One region of the Brevibacillus sp. AG genome, then DNA from elsewhere that is predicted to be linked to it. Evidence: a T-box and tRNA genes for the amino acid it is inferred to sense, from the RefSeq annotation. Region 1 holds a T-box; the other holds one or more tRNA genes.
The links. The T-box of region 1 lies ahead of tyrS (tyrosine--tRNA ligase). A T-box ahead of a tRNA ligase gene usually reads a tRNA of that ligase, here a tRNA-Tyr.
Positions count from the first base shown of each region.

Region 1 (16,511 bases):
CCACGTGGATGTCCATGAACCTTACAGTTGGAGCGACGACTCGTACAAATACGACGCGGGTCCTTACATGGAGGAGCTTACAGAGGAAATTCTCATGCAAGAATTTTTTCCCGCACTGTGTGAACGCATGGAATCCCTTTTTCATTCCACCGACTATGCTTCTCACTTTTTTAATTACCGCTTCGAGCTCGTCTTCGAATTCGAGTGGGAACAATCGATGCAATGCCATACTCACCATTTCGTAAACGAACAAAAACGCGAGAGTCTAAAACAAGCATTGGATCAATTTATTGAGACAAAAATTAAGCAGGAGCTTCCCGTACGTCCGAGTGAAAGAGATGATTTTTTCTTTGCTCATTGTCTCGTCAATCCCGATTTGATGGAGCAAAAGCAGGAAGTTATCGAACCGCTCATCCAGCGTCTTAGCGAAAAGCTGCGCTCTAATAAAGAACGCAGTGATTCATGGACATACTACTTTACTTTGGCTTTAAAAGGCTGGGCGGATGAGCGTTTTTTAGTCAAATTTTTCGATCGTACTGGGCATTATGGACTGGATTGGGCTTTGAAACCTGAGCAGGAGCGTCAAGAACCAAAAATGGAGGAGCTGGACTTTTTCCTGTACATCGCTCTCGCAATTGGTAACAAGGAACCAGACACCCGCAAGAAGTTTCTGGACCTCGCTGTTCAGCTCGGTTCCAAGCAGGCTACGGACTATGTAAAACGGGGCAGCGGTCGCTTTGAAAACGAGTATAAAGGCACTCTGATTCAAGCAAGCGCCAATGACGTTTTGCAAGCGATCGACATCCGTATCGTATCTGAGGAAGAAGCCGCCTACGGAGAAGCACTGGATTTTATCAACGGTCTTTTGCGTGAAGGTTTTCCCAAAGGGTACAAGCTCAAGCTGAAGAGCAGCGAAAAGCACTACCTGCCAGTAAAAAAGCTGGCAAAGTCAGGTCTGCACCAGTTTTTTGCGAATGCCTCCCGTTTTCCTGTCTTATACCCGAAAATTGCAGAATATGCCGAGCTTGCGATGGAGGAGTTTGCGTGGTATGGGGATGTAGAGCCTAGTGAGAAATCCGTCATGCCTGGCACCTATGCGGTAGTGGCTCTCGGCTTGTCTAGCAACGATTATTTTCCACTCTTTCGTCGCTATATGGAGCTGGTCGACACGGAGCATCAGTCTGCTCAGGACGATTTTGCTATTGCGTTTATCGAGGCGCATGGTGTAACCGTAGAGAATATGCCAGTACTCGTCTCTCTGGTGCTTGGCAGTAGCGACTCTGCGAAGCCTTTGAAAAATATCACCATCGATCGTGCAGAACTGATGGATGCACTCATAGGGGAGCTTGCAGCGATGGAGGATTACCTGCGGGAAACCGTTATTTATCGCCTTTTCGGCGGGAACAAGAAGCTCGCTCAGGCGGTAAAAAAGGAATCTTCCTCCATCAAAGACAAGCTTGCACAACTGCTAGCCTTGGTCGAATAGCTTCATTGACAATATTTAGAAGGCCATGCTATATTGAATTCAACTACATGGAACGGAGGGTGAATCATTTGCGCAATTGTTTATTTATTGGAAAAGCCAATCCTATAATAAATAAACAAGAAGCCAAATTCACCCGCAAATTTAAATCTTGAATTCCTGTATGGTCTATTTTCCATATAGCGTTTTCTAGAACGAGAGCAAGATGCTTCTGTTTATTGGACAGAAGCATCTTTTTTTGTTGTCAAAAAAGGGGGGTGATACAGATGAACAAAGAGTAAAGGACGAGAAATGTAAAAACGAAATGGGGAATCCAAATGGTTGAACTGCACAATATCACGATTACCACCAAAAAAGACGGCAGGCCTCTCATTCAAAATTTGCATCTGACCCTGCAAAACGGCGACAAGATTGCCATCATCGGGGAAGAGGGAAATGGAAAAAGCAGCTTATTAAAATTGATTTACGCGGAACAAATGATTGCCGAGTATTGCACATTTGAAGGGAAAGTGTTGAGAAACGAATGTTCCATGGGTTTTCTTTCACAGGAGATATCGGACGAAGAAAAACAAATGACCATTGCCGACTTCTTTGCCGAAAATCAATGGAGCAAAGAACTGGTAAGAGCGATGGATGATCTCGGCATTCATGCATTGGATTCAGATAGAAGGATGGGTGTTCTGTCCGGTGGTGAGCGTTTCAAATACCGCTTTTTAAGTCTGTTGGCACAGAAGCCTGATGTTCTATTACTGGACGAACCCACGAATGATTTGGATATTCAAACGATGGAATGGCTGGAAGAATTTATCCAACAGACGGCTATTCCTGTCATATACGTATCGCATGACGAAACATTTATTGCGAATACAGCAAACGGTATCCTTCATATGGAACTGACGAAGCGCAAACAAGTACCCAAATATACGTTTTCAAGAGAACCATATGAGAATTACCTCGCGAATCGTGAGAGCCACTTGAACAAACAAGAGCAGATAGCCAGAAAGCAAGCTTCTGATCATCGAAAGCAAATGGAGAAATGGCATGACGTTTGGAATAAGGCAGAACATCAACATCGGAACGTATCCCGCTCAGACCCGCGACTGCAAAAGAAAATCAAGTCTCTGAAAAATCAAAGAGAGCGTATGGAGAAAGCATCGGAAACGTTTCTAGAGGTACCAAGTGTAGAAGAAGCAAGCGAATTCCGATTTGATTCTGCGGTACATGTGCCCGGTAGTAAACAAATCCTCGAGTTTTCATTGGAAGTACTGCAAATAGCGAACAAACAGCTATCGAAACAGATTCATTTATCGATCAAGGGGCCAGAAAAAGTCGCGATTATTGGGGAAAATGGAATCGGAAAAACGACGTTGTTGAAAAAGATCATGGATGAGCTAGTCCAGCACTCGTCATTAAAGATCGGTTACATGCCCCAAAACTATGAAGACCGACTGGATTCAACGAAAACACCGATTGAATTCTTGGAAAGAACCGGGAATAAAGATGCGATTACCAAAGCGTATACGCATTTAGGCAGTATGAAATTTACAAAGGATGAGATGCATCAACCCATTAAAAATTTATCTGGGGGACAGAAAGCGAAATTGCTCCTAATAAAAATGATTTTAGATCAGTGCGAAATATTGATACTGGATGAACCGACCCGAAACTTTAGTCCTTTGACGACTCCTGTTCTGTGTCGCTCCTTAACGGCTTTTGACGGTGTGATTATCAGTATTTCGCATGATCGACGGTATTTACATGAAGTCGCAACAACTGTTTATGAGCTAACTTCCGAAGGTCTCATGAAAATAACATAAAGGATAGTGGCGGAATCATTGCTACATGGTTGACATTGCTATTTGAATTCAATATACTGACTTTAATTTCATATGAAACATACGTTGAAAGAGCCCAGTAGCAGCTTATTCCCTGTTCTAGAAAGCCGGGGGTTGATGGAACCCGGTACACAATAAGCGAGCGAATTACACTCTGGAGTATCTCGGGTAATGCCGAGCGGAATCGCGAACGATAACTCGCTACGAGTGGCATGAATGGCCTGCGTTAACGCTTGGGTCCATTGGTGCAAGTTGGGTGGTAACACGGTTATTCAATCGTCCCTATGTCTACAATAGACAAGGGGCGATTTTTTGTTTTTTACCCTAGGAGATTGAAGGAGTGTATGGCAGTGAATATTATCGACGAACTCGAATGGCGCGATGCCATCAATCAGCAAACAGATGCAGAAGGACTGCGAGAATTAACGAATGAAAAAGCAGTCTCGTTATATTGTGGAGTAGATCCAACAGGTGACAGTATGCATATCGGTCACTTGATTCCTTTCATGGTACTGAAACGCTTCCAGCTGGCTGGTCATCGTCCGGTCATTTTGATCGGTGGTGCAACAGGTACGATTGGCGATCCGAGCGGCCGTCAATCCGAGCGCTCTTTGCAAACACTGGAACAAATTCAGGAAAACGTCGACAAACTCACCGCACAGATGAAAAAGCTGTTCATTACAGAAGGCGACAACCAAATCCGTTTGGTGAACAACTACGACTGGACGCATAAGATCAATGTCATTGAATTTTTGCGGGATTACGGGAAAAACTTCAGCATCAATACGATGCTTGCCAAGGATGTTGTATCGAGCAGACTGGAAAGCGGCATTTCGTTTACGGAGTTTTCCTATCAAATTCTGCAATCGCTGGATTACCTGCATCTGTACAAACATGAAGATGTTCAGCTGCAAATCGGCGGTTCCGACCAATGGGGCAACATTACTAGCGGTCTCGATCTGATTCGCAAAAAAGAAGGATCAGAAGCAAAAGCATTCGGTCTCACCATTCCTTTGATGCTGAAGGCAGATGGTACGAAATTCGGGAAGACAGCAGGGGGAGCCATCTGGCTTGATCCAAACAAAACAACACCATTCGAATTCTACCAATTCTGGGCAAATACCGATGACCGCGATGTTGTGAAATACTTGAAATACTTCACGTTCCTTTCCAAAGAGGAAATTGACGAGTTGGCTGAAAAAGTACAGACCGAGCCACACAAACGCGAGGCGCAAAAAGCGCTGGCTGAGGAAATGACGAGATTTGTACACGGTGAGGAATTGCTGGAGCAGGCGAAGCGTATTACAGCAGCTTTGTTTACTGGTGATATTAAATCGCTATCGGCAGATGAGATCGAGCAAGGCTTCAAAGAAATGCCGACGTACGAATCTACCCTCGAAACGAAGAACATCGTTGACTGGCTTGTTGAGATCGGCATTGAGCCATCCAAGCGTCAAGCACGTGAGGATATTACAAAAGGCGCTATTTCGATAAATGGCGAGCGGGTTTCCGATCTGGAACTGGAAGTAATGCCAAGTCTCGCTATCGGCGGTCGCTTCATCATTATCCGCAAAGGCAAGAAAAACTACAGCTTGGTAAAATTGTCTCAATAGATGAAGGAATAAGAAGCTTCCCTGGAAACATGAAGGGAAGCTTCTTCTTTTAATTGCATGATTTTCGTGTTTGACAGTCCTCCAACGTATGATTGTGGAAGGACATCGCTTTGCGATCTAAACTATAGCTGATAAAAGTCAGCAACGATGCTGCGATCGCGACAATCGCACCAACCCAGGAAACATCAATGAGTTCCCGGTTTGTCGTAATAAATCCACCCAAAGCTGATCCGAGGGCGATCCCAACATTGACTGACACAGGAGTTAATGAGGAAGCCAAATCTCTGGCAGCCGGGAAATGTTTATCGGCCAAATCAATAAAATACAATTGCATCGTGGAATTCATGATATAAACGACCAAGGCCATAAATGATAAGCTGATGAATCCACCGAGAAGGGTATGGGACGAAACATAAAGAGATGCGAGAATAGCGGCTTGCATCAGATATACATACCGAAGCTTTCCAATCCCGTTGTGAGCGGCCAGTTTTCCACCAATCAACGTGCTAAAGATCGAAATTATCCCGTACAGTAAAAATACGAGACTAATAGATTGGTTCGGTACGAAGAGTACTTCTTGCAGCAAAGGAGTTAAATACGTATATACCGTATAAGTAGCTGCGATACTTAATGCCGGGATAAAAAAAGCGATGATGATACGTGTATTGGTCAGTAACCCGATTTGTTTTTGCAAGGAACTGCTCGATCCCTTCAATCCTTTTGGGATAGTCACTGCACTGGCAAGGAGAGAAATGACGCCTAGTAGCGCCGCAAACCAAAAGGCCATTTGCCAACCTCCCCATTGCCCAATAAAAGTACCAAGTGGCACCCCAATAACGCTGGCGATCGTGAAGCCCGAAAAAATGATCGAAATAGCGGTCCCCCTTTTTTCAGCAGGCATCGTTTCACTGGCAACCGCCATGGCAAGTGCAATCAAAACCCCGGTCACAACAGCAGTCAAGATTCTGGAAACAAGAAGCAATACATACGTCTCGGATAGGGCAGTTAGAATATTCCCTGTAACAAAGATGGCGATCAACGTAAGCATGAGTGGATACTTGGCAAATCGGCTGAATATCGCAGTTAAGATCGGTGTACCGATGGCAAATGAAATGGCAAAGGCTGACACGAGCGATCCTACTGTTGAAATCGAAATGCCCAACTCGGATGCCACATCACTAAGCAGCGAGATGATGACAAATTCACTCGTACCCAGAACGAAGGTCAATATAAATAAGGTAAAAGTTAGGAACTTTTGCTGTCTGTTCAAAAGCTGAATCTCCTCTCCACATGTTCGATTGTTAAGCTTTTTCTACGGCAATCTGGAGCTCGGCGACATAAGAGTCCGGGTCTTTGGGATTTTCACGATGAACACAAATTTCACGACGCGGCTCATTCTCTTTGATCCGATATCCATTTCGTTCAATCCATATCGCCAATTCGACACTCGCAGTGCAACGGCATGTCGTCCGGCAATGATGGATGAGCGTAGCCATCAACGGAATTTCCGGCAATCGCTTAACGGTAAAAGGTGGTTGGGTCTGCAAATCGTGAGTAAGCAAACGCGCCACTTCCACATCCATGTTGTCATCGCATTCCTCACAGCCATGCCAAAGAACCATTCTGGAGAGAGAAGATTGACCTGAACGCCCCATATAATCGTCCAGCTTTTGAAATAGCTCCGGAATTTTATTGAACGGCGTTCTTTGACGATAGGATAGGACAAGTTGAGGTTCTACTTTTTTTAGAATACCGTCATGCGAAGACAAGCTTTTCTCTTCATTTTCGATGGCATACAGACGATCCTTGATGAGATTCAGTCGTGCTTGCTCCTTATCCAGAATGGATTGAATCTCGCTTTGCTTGATTCGAAACATCCCCCTGATTTGTTCGAGTGGGATTTGCTCGCTCATCATCTGACGAATTTGATCCAAGGAAAACCCCAATTCTTTATAAGCCAAAATCCGATTAAGCTGAAACATTTGGTCAGCCGAATAATACCGATAGCCTGAGAATTTATCAGTATGAGTTGGCTTTAGCAAATGAACTTGGTCATAGTAACGAAGTGTTTTGACGGAGACTTGACTAATCTTCGCAAATTCACTGATTTTAAACATGGGGCAACCTCCATACTTACGTTTTTTCTGTACCGAGTATAACTTTCCAGTTAAGGGGAGAGTCAAGCGGCAAGGGAAGGGGAATGGGCAATAAAAAACCGGTGGGTTTCGATACCACCGGATGTGACCGATTTTTATTTTATTTCTGAAGTGCAATACTATCCACTTTGCTCGCAGCAATAACAGCGACTGTATTCGGCTCCAGATCGAACCAAAAAATAAGATCGCCATCCGCTTTCTTCTGCGACGGCTTCATCCCGTTCACATAGACTTCCGAAGCTTTTGTCGCCATAGAAAGACCAGAAATCTTGCGCATGCCATCATTGTGCAGAACAATCGAGCCGTTTGGTGCATATTCCATTCTGACTTGAGAGAGGGCGAGCCAATAATCCATGATTTCACGTACGGTTGTCAAATGCAATTTGCCTTGATCGCGCAGGGTGTCCATTCGTTTCAATAAGCGGTCAAAATCAGGATGTATGATCCAGTTACCTTTGATATCCCGAATGATAAATTTCCCGCCTTGCTTTTTGGAAGGAATTCTTGCCAAGTAAGTATGATTGATAAAAACCCCACGATTTTGAATGAGCTGCTGGAGATTTTGTTCCCGATACAGATACAGCGTATCTTCCGGAATGGTGGCAGCCGACCATGAATAAAACGGGCCGGTGACTGTCGGATGCGACCAATAGAGAGGGGTGCGCAGGGCGTCGCCTCTTTGGGGTTGGTACAGATCAAGACCATGATTGGGATTGGCGATATCTTCTGAGCTGTAGTGCCAAAAATACGATGTGCCGTATTTTTTCCATTGATGCGCCAAGTAATTCGCAGTTTGGTTGTCGAGCGCGTTAAACGCAAAGCTGGACTTCAAATACCCATGGTCAATCCATGTACTGCTTTGGAAGTGATCTTTCATTACTTGCAACGCATCTTCCGTAGTCTTTTGATAGTGCCTGGTTTCGTAAGGATAGAGGGTATGTAGACCCATATCATTACCGTTCCGATTCAGATCATCCAGAAACTGCAAAAATTCAGGGCATTGCGCAATGGCGACATTGACAGGCGATTTCGCTTGAAAATACGGATTCGAGTAAAAGACGCTTTTCGTAACCGGTATTCGATGTTTGACAAAACCGCCTGTCGCTTGTGCCGACGATGTAATCTTCTCGGAACCGAAATAAACAGCCCGATTCGTTTGCAGCGTCTGCTCGTCAGCATGCTCTGTCCATACGTGCGTAGCCAAAAAACCAGAAGGCTGACTCATAAATCGCGGCATGAGCTTCGGTTGATACCCAACTACCAGTGAGAATGAATTGGTCCGTTCATCGTTAGCATGATATTCGGAAGCGTGGCGGACTTTTCCGACTTGATTCGTAGAGCCTTGCTGTACGTATCTGTGATCATTCATGTGATCCAGATTGACGATGAGCTGTTTTTGCGTTGCATTCAATTCAAGTGACGACACGTTGGGAGCATGGTACAAAATGCCGCCAAACGATTCGGAGCGAATTTCGATGGCTGCTCCTGGTTGAAATGCTGGATTTTGATCCAACGTTATTTGAGTGGCTCCTTTCGGAAGGGAAGGAGTCATTGCATTGTAAATCGTGCCATATTCGGCTTGGTACTGAATGGAAGAGAGGATTTCATTTTTCGCCAGATCAGTAATGCGGACATTGCCTGCCTCATCCCAGCTAAACACATAATACGGATTTTGAAAGGAGGACTCCTTCGCAAGCGTAGGTATTGGAAAAGAAAGTACCAAGAATAGCAATAATAAGAAGGGAATGGCGAAAAACCTTTTTGCCAGCATGATTTTCTCCTTTTGTATGATGATATACGTTAGACGAATGTGCACCGAAAAAGCCACAAGGTAAGCCATCATGATTTAGACCTTCTCAAACAGCAAGAATAGATATATAATTAATTAAATTAATTAACTAATAAAAAGGAGCTAACATGTACCCGTTCTTTTCAAAAGTCGCATTCACACATCGTATATACAATAACCAATTGCAAGAGGAGTTACTTCCATTCGGTATATCCGTCACGCAATGGGCGTTAATTCGTTATTTGAAAAATAACGGTTCTGCTACTTTTAGTGACGTAGCCGATTATTGGCAAGTAGAGAAGCCGGCCATAACACCCATTGCGCAAAAATTAGCCGCTCGTGAAATCATTTCGATTTCATCTGGATCAGACAAACGGCAAAAAATTATGTATTTGTCAGAGAAAGGTGAAGCGCTACATAAGACGATTATGGAAGCGACTGATCCGTTCTTGGAAGAAATATTGGAGGGCATCTCACCAGAAGAAAGAGACGCAGCTGCCACAGTACTCGAAAAAATAATCATGAACCTAAAGAGAAGAGGGTAAGCAGTGAAAAAGGATAGGCTTTGGACGAAAGAGTTCGTTATTGTTTCTTTCATCAATTTTCTTTTGACACTTATGTTTTTCTTACTAATGGTTACGATTGCTTCTTATGCCAAAACAGAATTTCACGCCTCAACTAGTTCAGCAGGATTGGTTTCCAGTATCTTTATCATTGGTGCTTTGATTGGCCGATTACTCACCGGTAGAGCTATTAGTCATATTGGTACGAAAAAAACGCTTTGGATTGGGTTAGGATTTTTTGCTGTCACCTCGTTGCTTTACTTTTTTGCTGTCCATATCAGCTTTTTACTGGTAAATCGATTGCTGCAAGGGATTGCCGTTGGTATTGCCAGTACAGCAACAGGTACCATTATTGCTCAAATCTTGCCAGCGTCTCGCAAGGGTGAGGGGATTGGCTATTACAGTTTAAGTGCGATTTTAGCCACTGCGATTGGTCCTTTTCTCGGCATGATCTTATTGCGGCTTGAAAATGGTTTCACCTGGATCTTTACGATGAATGTTGTGTTTTCCCTGATTTGTTTGATGTTTTATGCCATGGCAAAAATCAATGTTCCGCTTGCTTCCGCAAATGTGAAAGAGGAAGCAAAAGGTTCTCTGCTTTCGAAATTCATCGAGCCGAAAGCCTTGCCGATTTCATTCGTCGCCTTATTAATCGGCTTCAGCTATTCGGGTGTCTTGTCATTTCTATCGTTTTATGCGGAAGAAATTAATCTGTCCTCAGCTTCCAGTTATTTCTTCTTGGTGTATGCCATTGTCATTATCCTCTCGCGACCATTCTCAGGAAAGCTAATGGACGCAAGAGGGGCGAACATCGTGACATACCCAAGCCTGGTGATATTTGCGCTCGGGATGCTTCTCTTCAGTCAAACCTCAACTTCCTGGATGCTGCTGCTATCTGCTGCATTGATTGGAGTAGGCTTCGGTAACTTTAACTCCATTGCCCAAACCGTAGCTGTGAAGGTAACAGCTCCGCATCGCTTTGGATTAGCAACCTCTACTTACTACATTTTGTATGATCTAGGATTAGGAATCGGGCCCTATCTGCTCGGTTTTATCGTACCGCATACAGGATATCGTACGATTTTCGTCGGGATGGTTGTCTTCATTCTTTTCAGTATCCCGCTTTATTACTGGCTACACGGAAAACGAGATCGGGAATTGATGCGTGCTACCTAACTCATCCAAGTAAAAAAGGGGGAGTTTGGCCCCCTATAGAAGATATGCAGGCTGCCCTTAGTCGGTAGCCTGTTATCTTTTTCGCAGTCTTTTTGATACGCATGATTGTGGAAAGTTCGAGGGAAGTTTTAGTGAAAGTAGAAAAATGATAACGAACGGTTGAAAATCATAGTATACTTGTGGGTGGACATATTAATGGAAAAGTTTATGAACAAACAGATCAACTTAGAACTCACAAAGGTTAGGAGTCAGCTAGAAAATGATGGAGAAAGTACACTGGCGAGATATAAAGAAATACATAATGATCGCGACTTACACCGTATTGCTGTTTGCTGTGGTCTGGAATTTTCCTTCTGTAAAGTCATTTATCTATGAAATATTTGACTTATTAGATCCTGTGATTTATGGGATTGCCATTGCTTACATCTTGAACATTTTAATGAGATTTTATGAAGAAAGACTTTTCTCACCCCTTAACCGCGGTAACAATCGAATCTGGTTAAAAGTAAGACGTCCTTTTTCAATCCTGTTAACGCTGGCGACTGTCCTTGTATTTTTTACATTTCTCATGTGGTTTATTGTCCCTCAGCTTCTCACGAGTATTTCCATGCTCGCGGCAAGTATTCCGAATGACATGCAATCATTAAAGGCTTTCGTCGATAGTTTTGCAGAGAGATTTAACTTGTCCGGCGATTTATGGAATACACTTATGGAGAAGTGGAATGAAATTGTAAATAAGTTCGGTCATTTTTTCCTGACTTCCATCCCTGTATTACTGACGTATACGAAAATGTTTACTGTTAGCTTTATCGATGTCATCATGGGGCTGATGTTGTCCGTCTATTTGCTCCTCTATAAGGAAAAGTTGACGCTCATTGCGAAAAAACTCGTTTATGCCTATTCGTCAAAAGCAAAGGCGGATCGGGCTGTAGAAATTGGACAAATCACCAATCGAGCATTTAGTGGCTTTATCTCAGGTCAGCTAACAGAGGCTCTCATTCTTGGCGGGCTTTGTTTTGTGGGGATGTGGGCGTTTAACATGCCGTATGCACTGCTTGTGAGTGTGATCATTGGTGTAACGAGCATCATTCCGATTTTTGGTGCTTATATCGGGACGATTCCGAGTGCCTTTATTATTTTAATGATCGATCCAGTGAAGGCTATTTGGTTCCTTGTCTTTATTCTTGTCTTGCAGCAAATCGAAGGTAATTTTATCTATCCAAGAGTGGTAGGTAATTCAATCGGATTGGATGGCTTATGGGTGATAGCAGCCTTATTGGTTGGGGGAGCATTGTTCGGGTTGATGGGAATGCTGCTAGGAATCCCTGCCTTTGCCGTCGTATATACCCTCGTCAGAAGCACGACAAATAAGCGACTGAAGGACAAGAATATTATCCTGAAAGAATAGGTGTCCACCGTTTCAATTCCTCAATGAAATCGTAAATCTAAAGGCTCACACTTTCGAATGAAACCAGAAAGTGTGAGCCTTTTTTGCAGGGATTGAAGAGTGGTTTGGGTAAAAAGTATCACGAATAACAAAAATTACCTAATTTTTAACTGATTTCCAAAACACTCTCTGTTATAATGAATAACAGTTTCTCAAACAGGTGCATATGAATACGTTATTCTGCTGGATTGTAAGGAGGTGTGCAGGCCAGCACATTAGTTTTCAGGTAATGTATTTTTCCTATTCGAAATGGTTAGGATTCATGTCCTGAATCCATTAGGCTAGAGTACCAGCGCACATGTTTCGACCAAAAAGTGGAAAGTGACTTTTGTCCTGAAAACCGCTTTGAGCAAACAGGGAATTATCCCCATTGTGAAAAAATGTAAAATCGAGGAGAATTTGTAGGTGAAAATTGGTTCATGACCATAGTAATATAGAAATGGTTAATACTTACAAAAAAGATACAAAAACCCACATATTTTGTTACATTAGGCCATTATATTAAATGGTGTTGATGAGGGAGTTTTCTATGTGATCCATTCGTCACTGAGGCTTCATCGTCAGATTTAGCGGACCATTTCCTTGCAGTTTCGTTTACCTGTTTGGCCATCACATTGTATTGTCACACTTCATGATAGACAAAAGTTTGCCAATTATCGGAGGGGACACATGTTGGGAAATCATACCAATCTGATCGACTTGGAGCGGGAAAAAGAACAGGTAGCCTTGTTTAATGATACAAAGGCTGAATATCCACAGGATAAGTCGATTCATCAGTTGTTCGAGGAACAGGCAGAAGCTGTGCCACACCGAGTTGCCATCGTTTATGAAAATGAGCGATTAACTTACCAGGAGCTCAACAGGAAGGCTAACCAATTAGCAAGAGCACTGATCGAAAAAGGGATAAAAACAGATAGCATCGTCGGTGTGATGATGGAGAAATCCATTGAAAATGTGATAGCTATTCTGGCCATCCTCAAGGCTGGCGGAGCGTATGTTCCCATCGATATCGAATATCCCCGAGATCGGATTCAATATATCCTGCAAGACAGTCAAACCAAAATCGTCATCACCCAGAAAAACGTCAGTAACCTTGTTTATGACGTCGGATACCGTGGTCCTGTAGTCGTACTCGAGGAAGAACAGCTGGATTCTCGCTCGGATTCCAATCTTCACTTGCCAAGCAAACCTACTGATATGGCGTATGTCATCTATACTTCAGGCACAACTGGCAAGCCGAAAGGAACCATGCTGGAGCATAAAGGGATCGCTAATTTGCAATCATTCTTTCAAAATACGTTTGGTGTAACACCTGCAGACAGGATTGGACAGTTTGCCAGCATGTCTTTTGACGCATCGGTATGGGAAATGTTCATGGCTTTACTAACCGGTGCCAGCCTCTACATCCTTTCCAAACAGACGATTCATGATTTCATCAGTTTTGAAAACTATTTGAATAAAAATGAATTGACCATCATCACGTTGCCACCCACTTATTTGACTCACCTCAACCCAGATCATTTTACAACACTTCGCATCATGATTACGGCAGGTTCAGCTGCTAACTTCCCTTTAGTAAATAGATGGAAAAATAAAGTTAGGTACGTGAATGCATACGGACCAACGGAAACAAGCATTTGCGCGACCATATGGGAAGCACCTTCCAATGTGCTCCTCAACCAAACGATCCCAATCGGTAAACCGATTCAAAATACGTACGCTTATATTGTCAATGAAGAGCTACAATTGCAGCCAATTGGCAGTGAAGGCGAATTATGCATAGGTGGAGTAGGCTTAGCCAGAGGATACTGGAATCGTCCAGATTTGACCGCCGAAAAATTTGTAGATAATCCGTTTGTTCCAGGAGAGAAGATGTATAGGACAGGTGACCTGGCCAAATGGCTGCCGAATGGAGAAATCGAGTTTCTCGGCAGAATCGACCATCAGGTGAAAATCAGGGGTCATCGGATTGAGTTGGGAGAAATCGAGTCCGTTTTGCTGAAACATGAACAAATAAAAGAGGCAGTGGTAATCGCTAGGGAAGACCAACACGATCAACCCTATTTGTGCGCTTACTATATTTCGCAACTGGAAGTAACTCCTGCGCAGATCAGAGAATTTGCCGCTCAAAAGCTACCTGCGTACATGCTTCCTTCTTATTTCGTGAAGCTGGATAAAATGCCGCTCACGCCGAATGACAAAATTGATCGCAAAGCATTGCCAGAACCTGATGTTACTGCTGAGACAAATCCTGCTTACGAACCTCCCAGAAATCAGACAGAATCGATTCTCGCAACCGTTTGGCAAGAGGTATTGGGAATCGAGAAAATTGGAATTCGCGATAATTTTTACTCACTTGGTGGGGATTCCATTCAAGCGATCCAGGTCGCTGCTCGTTTGCATGCCTATCAACTAAAACTAGACACGAAAGATTTGCTGAATTACCCGACAATTTCGCAGGTTGCTCTCTATGTCAAAAGTACGACGAGGAGAAGCGAGCAGGGAATCATCGAAGGCCCTGTTACCTTAACGCCCATTCAACAATGGTTCTTTGAAAAGAACTTTACAAATATGTTTCATTGGAATCAATCGTATGTGTTGTATCGTGAACAAGGATTTGAGCCTGAAGCCATCCGTAAGGCCTTAGATAAAATCCTTTCGCATCATGACGCGCTACGCATGGTCTATCGGAACGAGAATGGGAGAATCATTCAACAGAATCGAGGATTGGGTAGCAAATTATACGATTTCCTTCAATATGATCTGACCTCGCATTCGGATGTCCAGCAAGCAATCGAAGAAGAGACGAAACGCTTGCATAGCAGCATGAATTTAGAAGAGGGACAGTTGGTAAAGGCAGCGCTGTTTCATACGCTTCAAGGCGATCATTTGTTTTTGGCCATCCATCATTTAGTCGTGGATGGAATCTCTTGGCGTATTCTGTTTGATGATCTAGCAACTGCCTACAGTCAAGTTCTAGCAGGAAAAGAAATCGTTCTCCCAGAAAAAACGGATTCTTTTAAAAATTGGGCAGTATGGCTGAACGAGTATGCAAATAGTGATGAGTTGGTGAGAGAAATCCCGTATTGGGAGAATCTTGAATCAGAAGCTAGGCATGCTTCCCTTCCGAAAGACTATGAAACGAAGGGATGCAAACAGAAGAGTATCCGCAACATACAGGTCGGATTGCTAGCAGAGGAAACCGAACAATTGTTGAAGCAGGCCAATTCTGCTTATCAAACAGAAATTAATGATTTGTTACTGGCAGCATTGGGGCTGGCTGTTGCAGAGTGGAGCAGGCTTGACCAAATCGTGATTAATCTGGAAGGGCACGGTCGCGAGGATGTGATCGAACACGCTAACGTGACAAGAACAATCGGATGGTTTACGTCCCAATATCCAGTTTTACTAGATTTGAGTCAAATGAATCACTTACCTGAACATATCAAATGCACGAAAGAAAACTTGAGGAAGATCCCCAATAAAGGCATTGGCTATGAAATTTTAAAATATATGACAGAACCGGAAAAACGACGTTCCTTGTCCTATTCCTTGTATCCCGAAGTGACGTTTAACTACTTGGGTCAATTTGACTCAGGCCTTAACAACGAATTGTTTACTCGTTCTCCGTATAGTTCAGGTAACTCGCTCGGTGCTGATGGAAAGAACAATCTGAGTCCCGATTCCGAGATTTATACCGCCTTGAATATTACAGGAAGAATGGAAGGTGGAGAGCTTCTCATCACGTTTACTTACAGCGAGGAGCAGTTTAGAGAAGAGTCCATTCATCAACTGAGTGAGAACTATCGAAAACATCTCCGGGCGATCATCACTCATTGCTCGCAGAAAAAAGAAGTCGAACGGACTCCCAGTGACTTTAGTATGAAAGGACTTCAAATGGAAGAAATGGACGACATCTTTGAATTACTTGCCAATACACTTAACTAAATAAGCGCTTGCTAATATTTTGTGGGCAAAAACATGTTCTTGACTTACATTATTATGAAAATATGACAAATACAGTTGATATCGAGGTGCCGGAATGAGTGTTTTTAGCAAAGAACAAGTACAAGATATGTATTTATTGACGCCCATGCAAGAGGGAATGTTATTTCACGCCTTGCTAGATGAAGAACATAACTCTCATCTTGTACAGATGTCCATTTCGATTCAGGGCGATCTTGATGTTGGTTTGTTTACCAATAGCTTGCATGTGCTGGTAGAGAGATATGATGTGTTTCGCACGCTGTTTCTCTATGAAAAAATAAAGCAGCCTTTGCAGGTTGTCTTGAAGGAACGGCCCATTCCCATCCTATTTTGCGATTTAACTGCATACGACGAGCAAGAAAAGCAGCATCGCTACACACAATACAAAAGGAATGACCAAGAGAAAACCTTTCATCTGGCGAAAGATTCGTTGATGAGAGTGGCTATTTTCCAAATGACGGA
Region 1 covers NZ_JAQMYO010000001.1:499,621-516,131, reverse strand. The annotation lists gene POF51_RS02155 (DUF6138 family protein) at 1-1,486, shown strand, start outside; gene POF51_RS02150 (ATP-binding cassette domain-containing protein) at 1,801-3,300, shown strand; T-box leader at 3,376-3,605, shown strand; gene tyrS (tyrosine--tRNA ligase) at 3,663-4,931, shown strand; gene POF51_RS02140 (MFS transporter) at 4,981-6,201, opposite strand; gene POF51_RS02135 (MerR family transcriptional regulator) at 6,233-7,048, opposite strand; gene POF51_RS02130 (hypothetical protein) at 7,188-8,930, opposite strand; gene POF51_RS02125 (MarR family winged helix-turn-helix transcriptional regulator) at 9,005-9,421, shown strand; gene POF51_RS02120 (MFS transporter) at 9,425-10,615, shown strand; gene POF51_RS02115 (AI-2E family transporter) at 10,875-12,023, shown strand; gene tycA (tyrocidine non-ribosomal peptide synthetase TycA) at 12,732-16,010, shown strand; gene tycB (tyrocidine non-ribosomal peptide synthetase TycB) at 16,105-16,511, shown strand, end outside.

Region 2 (16,511 bases), 380 kb from region 1:
ATTTCGTCATGCGAACTATTACTCACAAAGAATTAGCAGATATATAAAGAAGAGGTGAGTGGATTGAATCTTTCTGAACTATCGATTAAACGCCCGGTCACCATGATTATGTTGACTCTGGCCATGATGATTTTTGGTTTCGTTTCACTGCCTCGCTTGTCGATTGATCTCATGCCGGATCTTAACTTCCCGGTTGCTGTCGTGGTTACATCCGTTGACGGCGGATCTCCGAGTGAGGTAGAAAAACTGGTAACGAAACCGATCGAAGACGCACTTGCAACGGTATCCGATTTAGATAGTATACAATCGGTATCGATGGAAGGCGCTTCGCAGGTTATCCTCATGTTTAACTGGGGGACAGACCTTGATCAGGCGACTCTCGACATGCGGGAGAAGGTAGATCAGGTTCGTGGCTCTTTGCCTGACTCAGCTAGAGCGCCACGCGTACTGCGCATTGACCCGAACAGTACACCGATCATTGAGTTTGCGGTGACGGGTGAGCAAGATATCAACAAATTGAAAAAGATGGCAGAGGATATGATCCAATCACGCCTGGAGCGTATTGATGGGGTCGCATCTGCTTCCATCAGCGGCGGACAAAGCCGGATCATCGATGTTACAGTCGACCCAGCCAAACTAGCGGCGTACGGACTGTCACTTGACCAAGTTCAGCAAGCCCTCCAGACCAGCAACATGTCAGGTTCCGGTGGAGCGGTACGCGAGGGTGACGCCAAGCTCAACATCCGTGTACAAGGTGAGTTTGCTGATGTCGAACAAATCGCGCTGACACCAATCTCTGTGGGAGGAAACTCCATCAGGCTCAGCGATATTGCCGAAGTAAAAGACACGCATCAAGATGTAACGCAAATGAGTTACGTTAATGGAACACCTAGCTTGGGTATTAAAGTGACAAAAGCTTCTGGCGGAAATACCATTGAGGTAGCAGATGATGTAAAAGCTGAGCTGGAGAAAATCAAAAGCGAGCTGCCAGAAGGCGTAGAAATCATTACGACTCTGGATACATCCATCTACATTAAGGATTCCGTTTACACCACCGCTGAACATGCCCTGTTGGGTGGCGGTATCGGTATGATCTTGCTGTTCTTCTTCTTGGGGAGCTTGCGATCCATGGTCATTGCGGTTATCGTTCTTCCTGTATCGATCGTTGCTACGTTCTTGCTGATGTACATGACTGGACAGACGATCAACCTGATTTCCCTCTCCGGTTTGACATTGGGATTGGGATCATTGATTGACTTTGCAGTTGTTATGCTCGAGAATGTTTTCCGCCATCGAGAACAGGGAAAAGGCATGATGGAAGCCGCCTTGGATGGTTCCAAAGAAGTAGGTACGGCAGTTATGGCTTCTGCTTTGGCGCAAATTTGCGTATTCTTGCCGATTGCCCTCACAGAAGGTATTGCCTCTGAGTTGTTTGGACCACTTGCATTGACGGTTGTTTACTCACATATTGCGGCGCTTGTATTCTCTATTTTGCTCGTGCCGATGCTGAGTTCGAGAATTTTGAACAAAATTCCGTCGCATACACATCATGAGAACTATCGTGGAATCAATCCTGTTACGTGGTTTAACATTGGATTTAGCAAAGTAGAAAAAGGCTACCAAAGATTGTTAAAATGGTCATTGGGCCATCGTAAAACGGTCATGATTTCTTCGGTCGTCATGATGGTGGGCTCTCTCGCATTGACCCCATTGATCGGGGCAGAGTTTATCCCGGCCATGGACCAAGGTCAAGTAAATGTCTCCATCAAAATGCCAAATGGTACCGTTCTGGCTGAAACAGAAAAAGTTACCCGACAAGTAGAAGAAATTGTCAACACGGTTCCGGAGAAGAAAATTGTAGCGACTTCGGTTGGTAGCAATGCATCACCGATAGCGAGCACCTTGTCATCCAATCAGGGAACGATCAGTCTGATGCTGGTAGACCTCGACCAGCGCACACGTTCCTCCAATGAAGTTGTGATGGATCTCCAGGAAAAGCTGAAAGATATTGCTGGACCTGAAATCAAGGTAAGCGCACCATCTGGTATGACTACGGGTTCCCCAATCCAACTGAAGGTTAGCGGGGATGATCTGGACGTATTGAAAGACATTAGTGGTATCATTAAAGGTGAAATTGAGAAGGTACCTGGTACGAGTAACGTAACAACCAGCTTGGAAGAATCAAGACAAGAGCTGGAAGTGAAGATCGATGCTGGGAAAGCGAGCTTGTACGGCTTGACGACCGGACAAATTCTCTCCAGTGTTCGCACTTCCTTCCAAGGTCAAACGGTAACGTATTATCGTACAGGTGATGACGAGATTGACGTCAACCTCAAGCTGCCGAAAGAGTTTCAGGAAGATATAAACTTCTTGAACAATATGCGTATTTCCGCTCCAGGTGGAGCACAGATCGCGCTGACCTCAGTTGCGACTATCAGTAAGGTAGATGTGCCGGTTTCGATTAACCGTGCCAACTCCAGCCGTGAAGTTCAAGTAACGAGCGATTTGGCGGGGCGCGACCTGAGCTCTGTCACACGGGAAGTTCAAGAAAAAATCTCGAAACTGAATCTCCCGGACGGCTACACAGTCGATTTTGGCGGGCAAAGTGAAGAAATGATGGAATCATTCACTAGCCTTGCTCTCGCGATTGTACTGTCAGTTGTGCTTCTCTATATGGTAATGGCAGCGCAGTTTGAATCGCTCTACACCCCATTTATCATCATGTTCTCCGTGCCACCGACGGTTACAGGCGTTCTGCTTGGACTATTGGCGACAGGCACAACGATCAGCGTTGGGGTTTTGATCGGGTACATTTTGTTGATCGGTCTGGTCGTGAACAACGCGATTGTATTGATCGACTACGTGAACCAATTGCGTGCAAAAGGCATGGAGCTGTATGATGCGATCCTGCATGCAGGACCGATTCGTCTACGTCCGATTTTGATGACGACACTCACCACGATTCTGGCGATTGGACCGCTCGCATTCTCTGGCGGTGCCGGATCTGAGACGAATGCACCAATGGCCGTGACGGTTATTTTCGGTCTCGGATTCTCTACATTGATTACACTGGTTCTGGTTCCTGTCGTTGCTTCCTGGTTTGATGATTTAGGGAAAAAGAGACGCTTGAAGAAAAAGTTGAAACTCGAAAAGAAACTTGCTAAGAAACAAAAGACAATCAATCCCGCTTTGGAATCGTAAGACGTTTGTGGGAAGAGGAGGGACATACATGAAACTAAATAAAAAACCCGTCATTTTGGCACTGCTGGCCATCTCGCTAGTGGCAGGGTGCTCCAGCCCGCAAGCGGAAACGCCGCCTACGGAAACAGTGGAAGCGTCAACCCCTGTACAGATTGAAACTGTTGCAACGGGCACAGTGGTATCCGATTCTGGTCTCACGGCAAAGCTGGCGCCGAGTGAGGAAGTGCAAGTCTCCCCGAAAATGGGTGGGAAAATTTCTTCCCTGCCAGTGAAACTGGGCCAATACGTGACAAAAGGTCAAGTATTGTTCAAGCTCGATGAAAAAGATCTGGTGAACAGTGTCAAACAAGCAGAAGCAGCCTACAACGTATCAAAAGCGAGCTTAAACCAAGCAGGCAGCAGCTCTGATCAAGGCTTAGTCCAAGCGAAAAATAGCCTGAAGCAGGCAGAAACCGCACTTCAGGATGCGAAAGTAAACCAGCAGCGGATGCAACAGCTCTTTTCACAAGGAGCGATTTCCGCTCAGCAGATGGAACAGGCAAATTCTCAACTGACAACGGCACAGACCTCTTATGATAACGCGCAGCAGGGAGTGCAATCTGCGGGACAAAAAACAAGTGTGCAAGTTTCCGAAGCCTCTGTACAGCAAGCGCAAGTAAGTCTGCAAAATGCTCGTGAGCAATTAGCGAATGCGACTGTGACGTCTCCGATCAATGGATATATTTCCAGCGTAAGCGGCGCAGTTGGTCAAATGGCAGGTCAGCAGCCGGTTGTAGTTGTCGTTAACACGAATCCACTTCTGGTAAAAGCGAATCTGTCAGAAGCAGACATCACAAAAATAAAAGTAGGAACTACCGTAAAAGTAAACGTACAATCGACAGGAAAAACGATTGATGCCAAAGTAACGGCGATGAGTCCTGTAATGGATACGCAGCTCAAGGCATATCCAGTGGAGATTACGATTCCAAACCCATCCAATGAGCTGAAGTCCGATATGGTAGTGAATGTAACCTTCCCAACGGTTGGGGAAAGTGGAGCAAAATCGATCGTGGTAACGCGCGGTGCGGTCTTTGATCGCGATGGTAAACAGTATGTATTTAAGCTGGAAGGTGACATTGCAAAACAAGTCGAGGTCACTACAGGGAAATCCTCTAGTGATACGATCGAAATTTTGACAGGCTTGTCTGCCGGCGATAAGATCGTGGTAAAAGGGCAAACACTGCTTCAAGATGGCGGCAAAGTCACTATTCAGTAAAAAAAGAATAGCAGAGAAGGGGCGGAGTACATCCGCCTCTTTTTTGTGTACAATGGAAGTATTCGTCTCACTATTTCAAAAGGGGGGTGTATTCTTTTGTACTTCCGCAAACCACAGTCTGGTGATTATCCTGCGCAGTTTGAAACCTATATCAAAATCGCACCTGAAGGGAATCTGAATGAGTTGCTTTGCGCTCAGGAGGAAGAAATACTTGCATGCTTTCGATCTTGCGGGGAGGAACAGAGCATGTTCCGTTATCAGGAAGATAAATGGAGTGGAAAGGAAGTTCTCGGCCATATTATGGATACAGAGCGAATCATGTGCTATCGCTTGCTGTGTGCTTCCCGCGGAGATAAGACACCCTTACCTAGGCATCAGGACATGTATGTCAGTCTTACGAATTTTGACCGTCGACCGCTTGTCGATCTACTCGAGGAGTATCGGACTGTGCGCTCTTCTACTCGAGCACTGCTAAAAGGGCTTACAGAAGAAGAGTTGAGTCGTTCGGGCGTGATTATTCAGGACAAGACAACTGCAACTGCACTCGTCTATTTTATCCTTGGGCATGCTGCTCATCATCTACATGTCTTCCGAGAAAGATACATGTCACATTTGTCACAAATCTGATCTATTTTCTAAAGTGGACCAGATCTATCCATCCAATTGTTACGTTTTGTGCTGAGTTTTAAGACATAATGAATATTATGTAAAGTAAATTGTCACGGATTTAAGACAAAGTGTCATTGCTACTTTTGAAGGGGGAAAAGATTCGATACAATGAGAAGATAGTGGATAAAATACCCACCGGAGGTACATATGACTGGCGATATTACTGTGTTTTTGGCTTTTGCAGCAGGTTTTCTCTCTTTTATTTCCCCTTGCTGCCTGCCGCTTTATCCTTCCTTTTTGTCTTACATAACTGGGGTTACGGTTGATGAAGTGAAGAAAGGGAGAGCTGTTTTTCGCAAGCAAGCCTTCTTGCATACCTTTTTCTTCATAGTCGGGTTTTCGATCATTTTCGTTGCACTCGGGCTGTCTACATCTTGGATCGGAAGCTTGTTCACTGACCAACAGGACTTGATTCGTCAACTGGGCGGTATTTTGCTTGCTATCATTGGTTTGGTTATGCTTGGCGTGTTTAAAATGGATTGGATGATGCGTTCTTTTAAAATCGATTTAAAATCGAGGCCATTGGGGTATACTGGGTCCATACTGGTGGGAATGACGTATGCAGCTGGATGGACACCTTGTGTGGGACCTATTCTTTCTGGCATTATCGTCATGGGTGTTTCCAATCCTGCAAGCGCCTTGGCCTACACATTGGCGTATACGCTCGGATTCGCCATTCCATTTTTTGTCATGACGTTCTTCATCAGTAAGGTGAACGCGATTGTGAAGTATTCCGACCTGTTTATGAAAATCGGAGGAGCCATTATGATTTTGTTTGGTATTCTTCTGTATACAGATAAACTGACGGATATTACACGCGTTCTTATTCAAATGTACGGAGGCTTTACGGGATTCTAACTCAGTAGGGCAGAGGTGACAAAATGAAAAAGCTGTTGCTCGCGGTGCTCGTATTATTGGGGGTCGGACTTGCTGTTTGGGAAAAGCCTCAAGAAACGGCCGCAATCGTAGCAGAGGTTCAAAAACCGGAAGTTGGCTTTGCGGCTCCTCATTTTACACTGACAGGACTAGACCAGCAGACGTACAAGGTAGAAGGAAAAAGGGCAAAACCATTAGTCTTGAACTTTTGGGCTTCCTGGTGTGGACCATGCAAGCTGGAGGCGCCGGATTTACAAAAAGTCTACGAAAAATATGGTGGACAGGTTGATCTCTATGGCGTGAACGTCACGAGCAATGACAGCCCGGAAACAGCTATGGCCTTTGTCACTAACTACAAGCTGACATTTCCGATACCAATGGACGTAGCTGGTACTGTGTCGAACCGTTACAAGGTGATGGCATTTCCAACTACTTACTTGATTGACACAGATGGAATCGTACGAAAGAAGATAATCGGAATGGTTGATGCTCCTACACTGGAGCTAGAACTGCGCCAGTTGCTAAGTCCAAAGCCATAGGGAAGGCTCATAAGTCGCTTGGAGAGAATTCTCCGGCGGCTTTTTCTATTTGTAGACAGGTATGACAAGGCCCATTTTGCAAGTGAATATCTTGATTTTGTATGTTTGCCTAAAGAGCGGGGTTGTTCTCCTTCATAGACTGGAGTGATCTAGGGCAAAGGGAGGAAAACGGATGGCCAAGGGCAAAAAGATCAAAAAGAAGAATTCGCGACAGCACCCCAATCAAGTACAGCTGAAAATCGTAACGTCCCATACATGTCAAGTATGCAAGCAGCAATGTGCACGAGGGTTGGCATATCTGGAACAGATGTCCCAGCCCGGCGCGATCGGCTTAGGTGTACCATGCATCCTCACTAAGCAAAAGCCATAGCTCATCCTTTTCCATGTGCGGAATATTGGGTTTATGAGAGAGAGCCCCTTCGTGTGGCTCTTTTTTCATTTTTTATGAGGAGTTGAGAGGTGAGTAAATGTGACAAAAGTGGTTCAGTAGAGCCAACATGTCACAAAGTACTTGATGACGATGTGTAACTGGTGGGGATGACAGCCATGTGGCTGATAAGGTAACCAAGAAAAGTTTGAGCTTTCTCTGCCCCCAGAATTCGAGCCAGGAAAAGGCTGGTCTTATTCAAACACGTGATACTGGGGATGCTTATTTGGTAAATAAGCAAGAATGCAGACCAAATAAACGACTTTTTCATCTATGTGGATTCGTAAACTCCCTAATTTCATCTGCTGCCTAGCAAGCTAATGTCATTTTAATCCATGATGTTAGCTTGTTTTTTAAAGGCTCCCCAATACCAGGCTTGTATGCTGGCAGGTTTAACGGCTGTGTATTATACTGAAGGGACTGATAAAAGCAAGGGAAAGGGGCAAAAATGACATGCGTCCATTACAAATATCACCAGAGACGGCTGTCAAGCTGGCAGAAGCGCTTCAGGTACCTTTGGAGCGTCTCATGCACATGCCACAGCATATCTTGTTGCAAAAAATGATGGAGCTGGCTAATCAAGAAAAGGAAGCAAACGAAGCAGCAAATAAAAACCAAGAATAGGCGAGCGATACAAAAGGAGGAGAAAAGATGGGGGCAAACGTAGCACATAAATTACGTACGGGGCTCAAGCCACAGGCGTTTGTGGAAAGCATGACAAAAAATCAGGATACATACCAAAATTGGTCGGATGCATTTTCATGGGAGGATGAACAAGACCGTGCGTTTTTTGCTTCGCTCCAGCATCGTGATGACCTCAGATGCTTGATTTTGGCTGCGGACTGGTGTGGCGACGTCGTTCGCAACTTGCCAGTCGTCTTGCATGCTTTGAAAGAAACAGACATGCCCGTGGAAATTATGGTGATGGAAGAACACCTCGATCTCATGGATGAGTTTCTCACGATGGGTGGTCGGGCGATCCCTGTTGTTATTTTCGCGGACACAGGCGGACATGTTCTGGCAAAATGGGGACCGAGACCGAAGCATGTCCAAGCTGTCATGACGGCGTTTAAACAGCAAAACCCGGATCGAAACGCCTCAGATTATGAAGACAAGATCAAAGTGGCACGTGCCGAAATGCTCGAGCAATATGGAGAAGGTACTGGCTACCAGCAAGTGATTGTCAAAGAACTGAGAGAGCTGCTTTCCTCGATCTAATCTATCACATCAATAACAGGGCGGAGTCACGGCTCCGTCCATTTTCATGCAGAAGGGCTGAATAACATGCATTACTACGGGAATGAAACCATTATGTCCTTGGAACAGGTGCTTCGTTTAAAGGCATCGGAAGTTCGAATTCTGGAGTGGGTACGTACCTACGAGTTTTTAGAAAACAGCTATGGGATAGATGAAGCCGTTCCCTACTTCTTGGAGATAAAATGCGAAGAAGAGCAAGTGAAGATTCGTAAAAACCGCATACTTGACTTCCCGGAATACTCCTGTGAGGGAGAAGCAATATTTCAAGAAGTAGACGAGGCACTGCGTGTCTTCCACGAGTGGGCACAGGAGATTTTGGCGAAAAAAGAGAGTCAATCCAAATAAATATATTGACCTCAAACAAAGTTCATGGTAAATTAATAAATGTCGCTTCTGGTTGAAGAAAGTAGACGCAGAAGAAAGACAGCACATATTGTGGGGAGATAGTGAAGTGGCTAAACACGGCAGACTGTAAATCTGCTCCCTCCGGGTTCGGCGGTTCGAATCCGTCTCTCCCCACCATTGATTTTCTATTGATGATGTGCTATTTTTTCATAGTTTTACATGCCGGTGTGGCGGAATGGCAGACGCGCGCGACTCAAAATCGTGAGGGAAACCGTGGGGGTTCAAGTCCCTTCACCGGCACCATATTAAAAACGAATGCACACTAACCATGATGTTTACAGACACATGGAAGGTGTGCTTTTTTCATATACGGAAAACACTTCAAACAGCGGCGAGTCTAAGACTTGATTTTTAGGTCTTAGGTCGCCGCTGTTTCGTTTTTGGGGAACGAAAATAGCTGGCTTAAAAGTTCAATTCTGCAATCGTCTCGCCAAACAGAACCATGCCATTTTTTTGAAATCCGAGTGAAGCGTAAAGGTTTTCGGCTGCGACATTGGCTGGAGCATAACCAATGACAATTTTTTGACAATCATCTTTTGCTTTCAGTATATCAATGACTTGCGAAATCGCAGCACGTCCGTAGCCTTGGCGTTGATAGTTGGCATCAACTAAGAGTCTGTAAATCCAGTAGTTTCCATCGTCGGGGTCAAGCCCATACATGACAAAGCCAACCATCGTGTCCTCATGGTATATGGCCAAAGGGACAAATGTAGTTTGAAACTTTGCTTCGGCTATGGAGTAGAGGTTCGGGGCAACAAACTCACTCTGTTCAGGAGTAGGTTCCAGTTCAATACACTCTTCCCAGTTTTCCAGGGTTACTTCACGAAGTGTCACAGACATCTAATCACATTCATCCTTCCAGGGGGTGTTTTTGCCAATATATTACATTTTATCCTACGTGAAAAGACAGCCAAAATCAATAGCGTGCACAAAATTTTTTCCATTCTATGCAGCGCTAGAAAAAGGAAAAAAGAGATGGAATTCATCTAATTTTCAGAAATAACATTTAATGGAAAATTCATTTGACACTATAGAAGAGTCATCGATATAGTTGGGATGGAAGTATTTGTAATCAATTAGATTTTTTGCCATATTCGAATTGTGATTACATCTGCACAATTCCGAAAGGGGGGAAATGCATTGCATCAGGATAAGAAGCAATGGAATGGCGGATATCCTTTAAGTCATCCACAAAAGCGTATCTGGTATACGGAAAAATTACATCCACAGCTTCCTGTTCATACGTTAGGGGGGATGGTGCGGGTTCAAGGAAAAGTGAAACTGGATGTACTTGAAGCGGCCATTCACCTGTTCATTCAAAAGAACGATGCTTTGCGACTCAACTATCAGGAAGAAGAGACAGTCCTTCAGTTTGTTGGAGAGTACGAACCGCAGCCATTGCAGGTATTTGATTTCAGACAAGAACCGAATGCCCCTGATCGGTGCAGACAATTCCTGCAAGCTTTGTTTGCAAAACCATTTTCGATCGGACAGGAGCCTCTATTCTACTTTTGTCTGATTCAACTGAGTGACGAAGAAGCGGGATATTTTGTAAAGTTTCACCATTTGATTGCTGATGGTTGGTCCATCTCCATTATGACAGAACAAATTGCTCACTATTATGACACGTTGTTAGCAGGCGGTACCGTTCATGTAGGAGATGAACACGCTTATCAAGCTTTTGTCGACAGGGAGCATGCCTATTCTCAGTCTGAGAGATTTGTAAAGGACAAGCGATATTGGCGGGACAAGTTTCAGAGCTTGCCTGTGATCACGACATTAGCAAAGGCAACAGATACGACCGAGGGCAAGCGCAAAGTCTATGCATTCAACCGTGAAGATTCGACAAGAATACGCCAATTTGCAGACCAGATGAAATGCTCGCTAAATTCCTTGTTTGTGGCTCTCGTCAGTCTTTACCTTCAGCGTTGTACGAGGCAAGAAGAGATCGTGATTGGTACGCCGCTGTTGAATCGCTCAAGCAAAGTGGAGCGCAAAATATTCGGGATGTTCACCAGCACTATGCCATTTCGTCTGGCAGTTCCGATGGAAATGGATGCCTTCGATTACGTTAAACATGTCAACAGGGAATTGACTTCCTGTTTTTTTCATCAGAAATATCCGTACGATTTGCTGGCTCAAGAATTGGAATTGAAGAAACATGGCTATGACAGCCTGTTTCAGATTTGTGTAAATTATTACAGCACGCAGCTGCCCTTCACCATTGGTGGGTATCCCGTGACGAATGAGGAGTTTTACAACGGTCACCAGTTGTATTCGCTCCAAGTAATTATCAGGGAATGGGCTACAGATGAACGATTGACGCTGGAAATGGATTATAAGATCGCCGAGTACACGGAAAATGATGTTGATCGAATAGCGGATCATCTCGTAAGGCTGCTCAATCAAATGATCGCGAATCCAGAAGTACCACTGTCCAATCTGAACTTCCTTGCTGACGAAGAGTTGGCACTACAGCTCAAAACGTGGAACGATACAGCTGCTTCCTATTCCAGCGAGAAGACGGTTGTCCAGTTGTTTGAAGAGCAAGTTAAACGCTCGCCACAGGGAGTTGCATTAGAGTCAGAGGGGCGCATGCTGACATTCCAGGAACTGCATGATCAAGTAAATCGACTCTCTCAGTCGTTGCGTAACCGAGGAGTTGGCCCTGGCGTTATTGTTGCGCTTCTGGCAGATCATTCGCCAGAGATGATCATCGGGCTGTTGGCAGTGCTAAAAGCTGGCGGGGCGTACCTTCCGATTGACCCTCAACTCCCTTCTCAGCGCATCGAATACCTGCTGTCGGATTCTGGAGCGGACCTGTTGCTTCGTCACACCTCGCGAACAGACGTTATTTCGTGGTCCAAAGAAATCCTGGAGCTTGGTGATTCGTCCCTGTATCTAAATGATGGGGCAATCCTAGAAGCGGTTAATCAGCCAGAGGATTTGGCCTATGTCATTTATACCTCAGGCTCTACCGGAAATCCGAAGGGGGTCATGGTTTCTCATCGAGGGTTAGTCAACTATATTTCGTGGGCAAAAGACCGTTATCTCTCCTGTCCTGAAGAAGCGTTTGCTTTTTATTCCTCACTGGCATTTGATTTGACGGTTACGTCCATTTTTTGCCCGTTGGTAAAGGGAAATCGGATGGTTATCTATCCGAACTCTGATTCAGAGTTTGTGTTATCGCGCATCTTTAGCGATGGACGCTCCCATGTCGTAAAGCTGACACCTGCCCATCTGTTTTTGCTACAAGAAATCGCTTTGCCTTCTACTACAGTAAAGAGAGTGATTGTGGGCGGCGAGGACTTGAAGGTGAGTTTGGCTGAGGCGATTCATGCGAAATGGAACGGACAAATCGAAATTCTCAATGAGTATGGCCCTACCGAGACAGTAGTCGGGTGCATGATCTATCAATACGATCCAGAGATCGATGTCGAGGGATCTGTACCGATTGGACATCCGATCAGTAACGTGCAGCTCTACATTTTGGATTCATATGGGAAGCCAATTCCGATCGGATCGACAGGAGAGCTTTTCATCTCGGGAGATAGTGTGGCACGGGGGTATCTTAACCGCGAGGAATTGACGCAAGAGCGTTTCCTACCCGATCCGTTTTCGCCAGGAAAAGTGATGTACAAGACGGGCGATCTGGTCCGCTATCGGCAAAATGGAGTCATGGAGTATCTGGGACGGGCTGACTATCAGGTGAAGATTCATGGTTACCGCATTGAATTGGGTGAAATTGAACAGCAGCTACTTGGTCATTCTTCTGTGCGTGAGGCAGTGGTGATCGATCGCATGGATACGTGGGGGCGTAAGTACCTTTGTGCTTATTTGATCACGGAAGCATCTTTTCGGGAAAAAGAGCTCCGTGAAGAACTGGCAAGTCGATTGCCCGCCTACATGATCCCGTCGCAAATCGTGCAGCTTGAACAGTTTCCGCTGACCTCAAATGGCAAGGTAGATCGAAAACAGCTTCCCGAACCTGTCATGGAGCGAAAAGGTGCGGAGGATGAAACCAGTCCTCGTGACGAGTTTGACAAGCTATTGGTAGAAGTGTATGAGGACGTGCTTGGTCGTTCACCATTTGGTCTACATGATCCGTTTTCCCAACTAGGGGGGGATTCGATCAAGGCGATTCAGGTTTCCTATCGATTGCATCAGCGAGGAATCAAGATTCCGGTGAGAGACATCTTGATTTATGACACGATTACAGAACTAAAAGCGAGAAGTGACTGGAGCTGGGGAGTGGAACAGATCTCACAAGAGCCGTGTACTGGCGAGTTGCCGTCATCTCCCATCGTTTCTTGGTTTCTGTCACAACAGTTCCGCAATGCTGATCATTGGAACCAGTCGTTGCTCCTTGAAAGCAAAGAAAAAGTAACGCTGGAGGAGTTTGAAGCGAGTCTATCTGCACTGGTTAACCATCACGATTGTTTGCGACTCAATTACTCTGCAAAAGAGGGGAAGCTCTTTTACAATGAGAGCCACCTTACCAGCCGAGTGTCAGTGACTTGCGTCGACCTTGCTTCCTTAACGCAGGAAGAACAGGAGAGTAACATGCTTGAGGCGATGGGAGCTTGCGCTGTGAGCTTCAAGCTGGAAGAATCTTTGCTGTTTACCGGTTGTCTCTTTGAATTAGGTCCCGATCGACCTCAGCGATTGTTTCTGACGGCCCATCATCTTGTTGTGGACGGTGTCTCCTGGAGGATTCTCCTGGAAGATTTGATGAGTGCCTTGTCCAGTCTTAAACGGAATGAGCCGATCGTCTTGCCGGATAAAACACATTCGATGCAAGCTTGGATAAAGGAAGTCGCCGCCTTTTACCAGTCGGATCAGGCAATCAAAGAAAAAGCATATTGGGACATGTTTTCCATCCCGGAAGACAAACTTCCTACGGATTACGATTTTGGCGAAGACTTGGTAGAATACAGCGCTACATCTACACGCACACTTTCAGCCGAGATAACGTCGCGACTGTTGACAACGGCCAACCGAATGTTCAACACAGGTCCCCAAGACCTATTGGTTGCAGCACTTACCCGGACATTGTGTGATGTGTTTGAAAGGGAGCGTCTCTTGCTGGTAATGGAGTCGCATGGGCGTGAGTCTGCTATTCATACGATGAACGTAACCAGAACAGTAGGATGGTTTACCAGCATGTATCCTGTTCTTTTCGAAACGAATCCATCCAATCGGACTGATCACCTAAAAGCAGTTAAGGAGAAATTGCGTCAGATTCCGATGGGGGGGCTTGGGTTTGGTTGGCTAAAGCCTCATCTGCTCACGGCAGAGGAAAAGTCCCAGGTTCGATTCAATTATCTGGGAACCGTTGATAATCAACTGAGTGATGATCTGGTTCTCATGGGAGGAAACTTGGCTGTTGATGCCGGGGTGGGTAATCATTTGACAGCACTGCTTGACGTGGCTGCTCTCGTTCGACAAGGAGAACTCCAGGTTTCTGTTACGTACAGCTTGCGAAAGTATCGAGAGGAGACCATGGAGAAGTTACTCGAGTTGTTTTTCGATGAATTAGAGCAGCTCATAGATCATTGTTGCCGTCAGGACGTCCCAGAATTTACTCCATCGGATTTCGAAGATGTGGAATTGACACAAAAAGAACTGGATTTGCTGTTTGGTTAACAAGCGAATCACATGGTTGACCAAGTGTTCGAGAAAGCAAAGATGACGAGTGTTTATGAATGAACGGGAGGGATTACATTGAGTGTTAAGGTATTAATGGGAAAAAAAGGATTTGAGGAGTTCGCAACAATTGTCGGCTTTACAGAAGCAGAGAAGGAAGAACGCGGTGCATTACTGGAGCAGTCTTATATGCCATTTAAGGTGACTCGCTATTATGCCGAGTTGATTGCGAGTCAATCAGAGCCTTATCGTACCCAGATGATCAATATCGTGCTTCCGCCACCGGGAGAGAAACCCTATAAAGGGCGCTTTGATCCGTATGGCAACAAGTCGTACCGTCAGGATGAAACAGCTTTCCTGCAACACAAGTACAAAAAGACATTGTTGCTTCACATCGACGACTTTTGTATTGCCAACTGCCAGTTCTGCTATAAAGTGAACGAAATCCGCCATGAGGATATTGGATATACCAATATTATGGAAAAAGCAGAAAGGGCAGTGCAGTATTTGGAAGCTCATCCGTACATCGATAATGTCCTCTTTACTGGCGGAGATCCAGCTTCCTTCCGTAAAAGCTCTGACTTAATCAAGCTGATTAGCACTCTTTTAAGTGTGAAGAGTATTCGACTCGTTCGTTTTGCAACCAAGGCTTTGGCCTATGATCCGGCTCGTTTTCTTGATGGAGAGCTGCTTGCGTTTTTTGACCAAGTTAGACAGACACCCGGCAAGCAGGTAAGTGTGATTTCCCAGTTCAACCATCCCGGGGAAATTAGCGACGTTTCGATCCAAGCAACACAAGCGCTGCTATCTGTCGGTGTACAGATTCGCGGACAGCCTGCCATTATTCGCGGAGTAAACGATTCTGTCGAAACCTTGATCGACTTGCAACGCAAGTTTCTCGATAATCGAATCATTTCGTATTATTTGACAGTGTTTATGCCAGTCAGGGGAGTCGAGCAGTATGCCATTCCACTGGACGAGGCGTTCCGGAATGTGGCCGAGTCCAAACGCAATCTGGGTGGCTTGGAGAAAAAAGGGGTACTCCTTACTTCACACGACTTTGGAAAATTAGAGATTTGTGGTTTTTATCCGACAGCTGAGCGTCCTGAAAAAATTGTTTTGAAATGGCATCAAGCGGTCGGACCAGACTATCTTCCAGAGCGGTTGAAGGAATTAATCCCAACCCGTTCAGAAGACCTGATGATTTTGGACTACAAGCAGGGAGAGATGTATTGTCTCGACCATGTGTTCAAACACAATGGTTTGCCGTACGTGGATGCAGATGGGGAGATCGTGGAAAACCTGCCGAGTGAAGCTGTTCGGTAAGGGAGTCAGGAGAGAAAAATTGTGATGAACAAGATCGACAAAAACAATATAGCTGACATTTTGCCGTTAAGTCCAACGCAGGAGGGCATGCTGTTTTACTACCGACTCCAAAAGGATTCCAATTTGTATTTCGAACAGCATCGGCTAACCCTTCGTGGCAAGTTTCAGCTGGATTTGTTTACGCAGGCTGTTACGATGGCGTTTGAGGCCAATGAAATGCTTCGTACGGTTTTTCGCTGGGAGGGGCTTCAAGCCCCTGTCCAGCTGATTCTCAAGCAAAAGACATTGGAGATTCCTTATTTCGATTGGTGCGAGTTACCATCTGGAGCGCGGGAAAGAAAACTGTCTGTCTTGTTGTCACAGGACAAGCAAACACCCTTCACGCTTGAGTTGGGCAATACCATTCGCATTCAAGTAGTAAGGATGGAGTTGTATCGTTATGAAGTCATATGGTCATTTCATCACATACTCATGGACGGATGGAGTTCCGGCATTCTCCTAAGAGAGATATTTACAGCATATGGACAATTGTGCTCGGGGCTGTCCCCTGCGATCAAACAGAAGGCGAAATACAAGGAGTATCTGCGTTTCCTCAAAGAAGCATCGAAAGAACAATCGTTATCGTATTGGAAAGATTCCTTACAAGGAATTAGCTCTCCTACACCGCTTCCCTATATGCGGGATCGTAACGAAGAGCCGCGGTATTCTTCTTATCATCGTCGGCTCAGTCAAACGCTTACGGAGACATTGGAGGAAACATCCAAGCGTTACCGTGTGACAATCAGCACACTGTTGCAAGCCGCATGGGGTATTTTGTTGCAAAAATACAGCGATACGCGGGATGCCCTTTTTGAAGTGGCGTACGCCGGACGTCCTGCCCATCTCACCGGAGTAGAGGAAATCGTCGGCC
Region 2 covers NZ_JAQMYO010000001.1:117,810-134,320, forward strand. The annotation lists gene POF51_RS00495 (efflux RND transporter permease subunit) at 64-3,201, shown strand; gene POF51_RS00500 (efflux RND transporter periplasmic adaptor subunit) at 3,230-4,456, shown strand; gene POF51_RS00505 (DinB family protein) at 4,553-5,083, shown strand; gene POF51_RS00510 (cytochrome c biogenesis CcdA family protein) at 5,273-5,983, shown strand; gene POF51_RS00515 (TlpA family protein disulfide reductase) at 6,007-6,540, shown strand; gene POF51_RS00520 (hypothetical protein) at 6,713-6,910, shown strand; gene POF51_RS00525 (YycC family protein) at 7,421-7,591, shown strand; gene POF51_RS00530 (thioredoxin family protein) at 7,619-8,185, shown strand; gene POF51_RS00535 (hypothetical protein) at 8,252-8,569, shown strand; tRNA gene POF51_RS00540 (tRNA-Tyr) at 8,662-8,746, shown strand; tRNA gene POF51_RS00545 (tRNA-Leu) at 8,791-8,872, shown strand; gene edeQ (edeine self-resistance N-acetyltransferase EdeQ) at 9,032-9,469, opposite strand; gene edeP (edeine non-ribosomal peptide synthetase EdeP) at 9,770-14,275, shown strand; gene POF51_RS00560 (lysine 2,3-aminomutase) at 14,354-15,601, shown strand; gene edeN (edeine non-ribosomal peptide synthetase EdeN) at 15,626-16,511, shown strand, end outside.
Region 2: it encodes a tRNA-Tyr, which carries the amino acid that the T-box ahead of tyrS (tyrosine--tRNA ligase) is inferred to sense. The anticodon was not compared.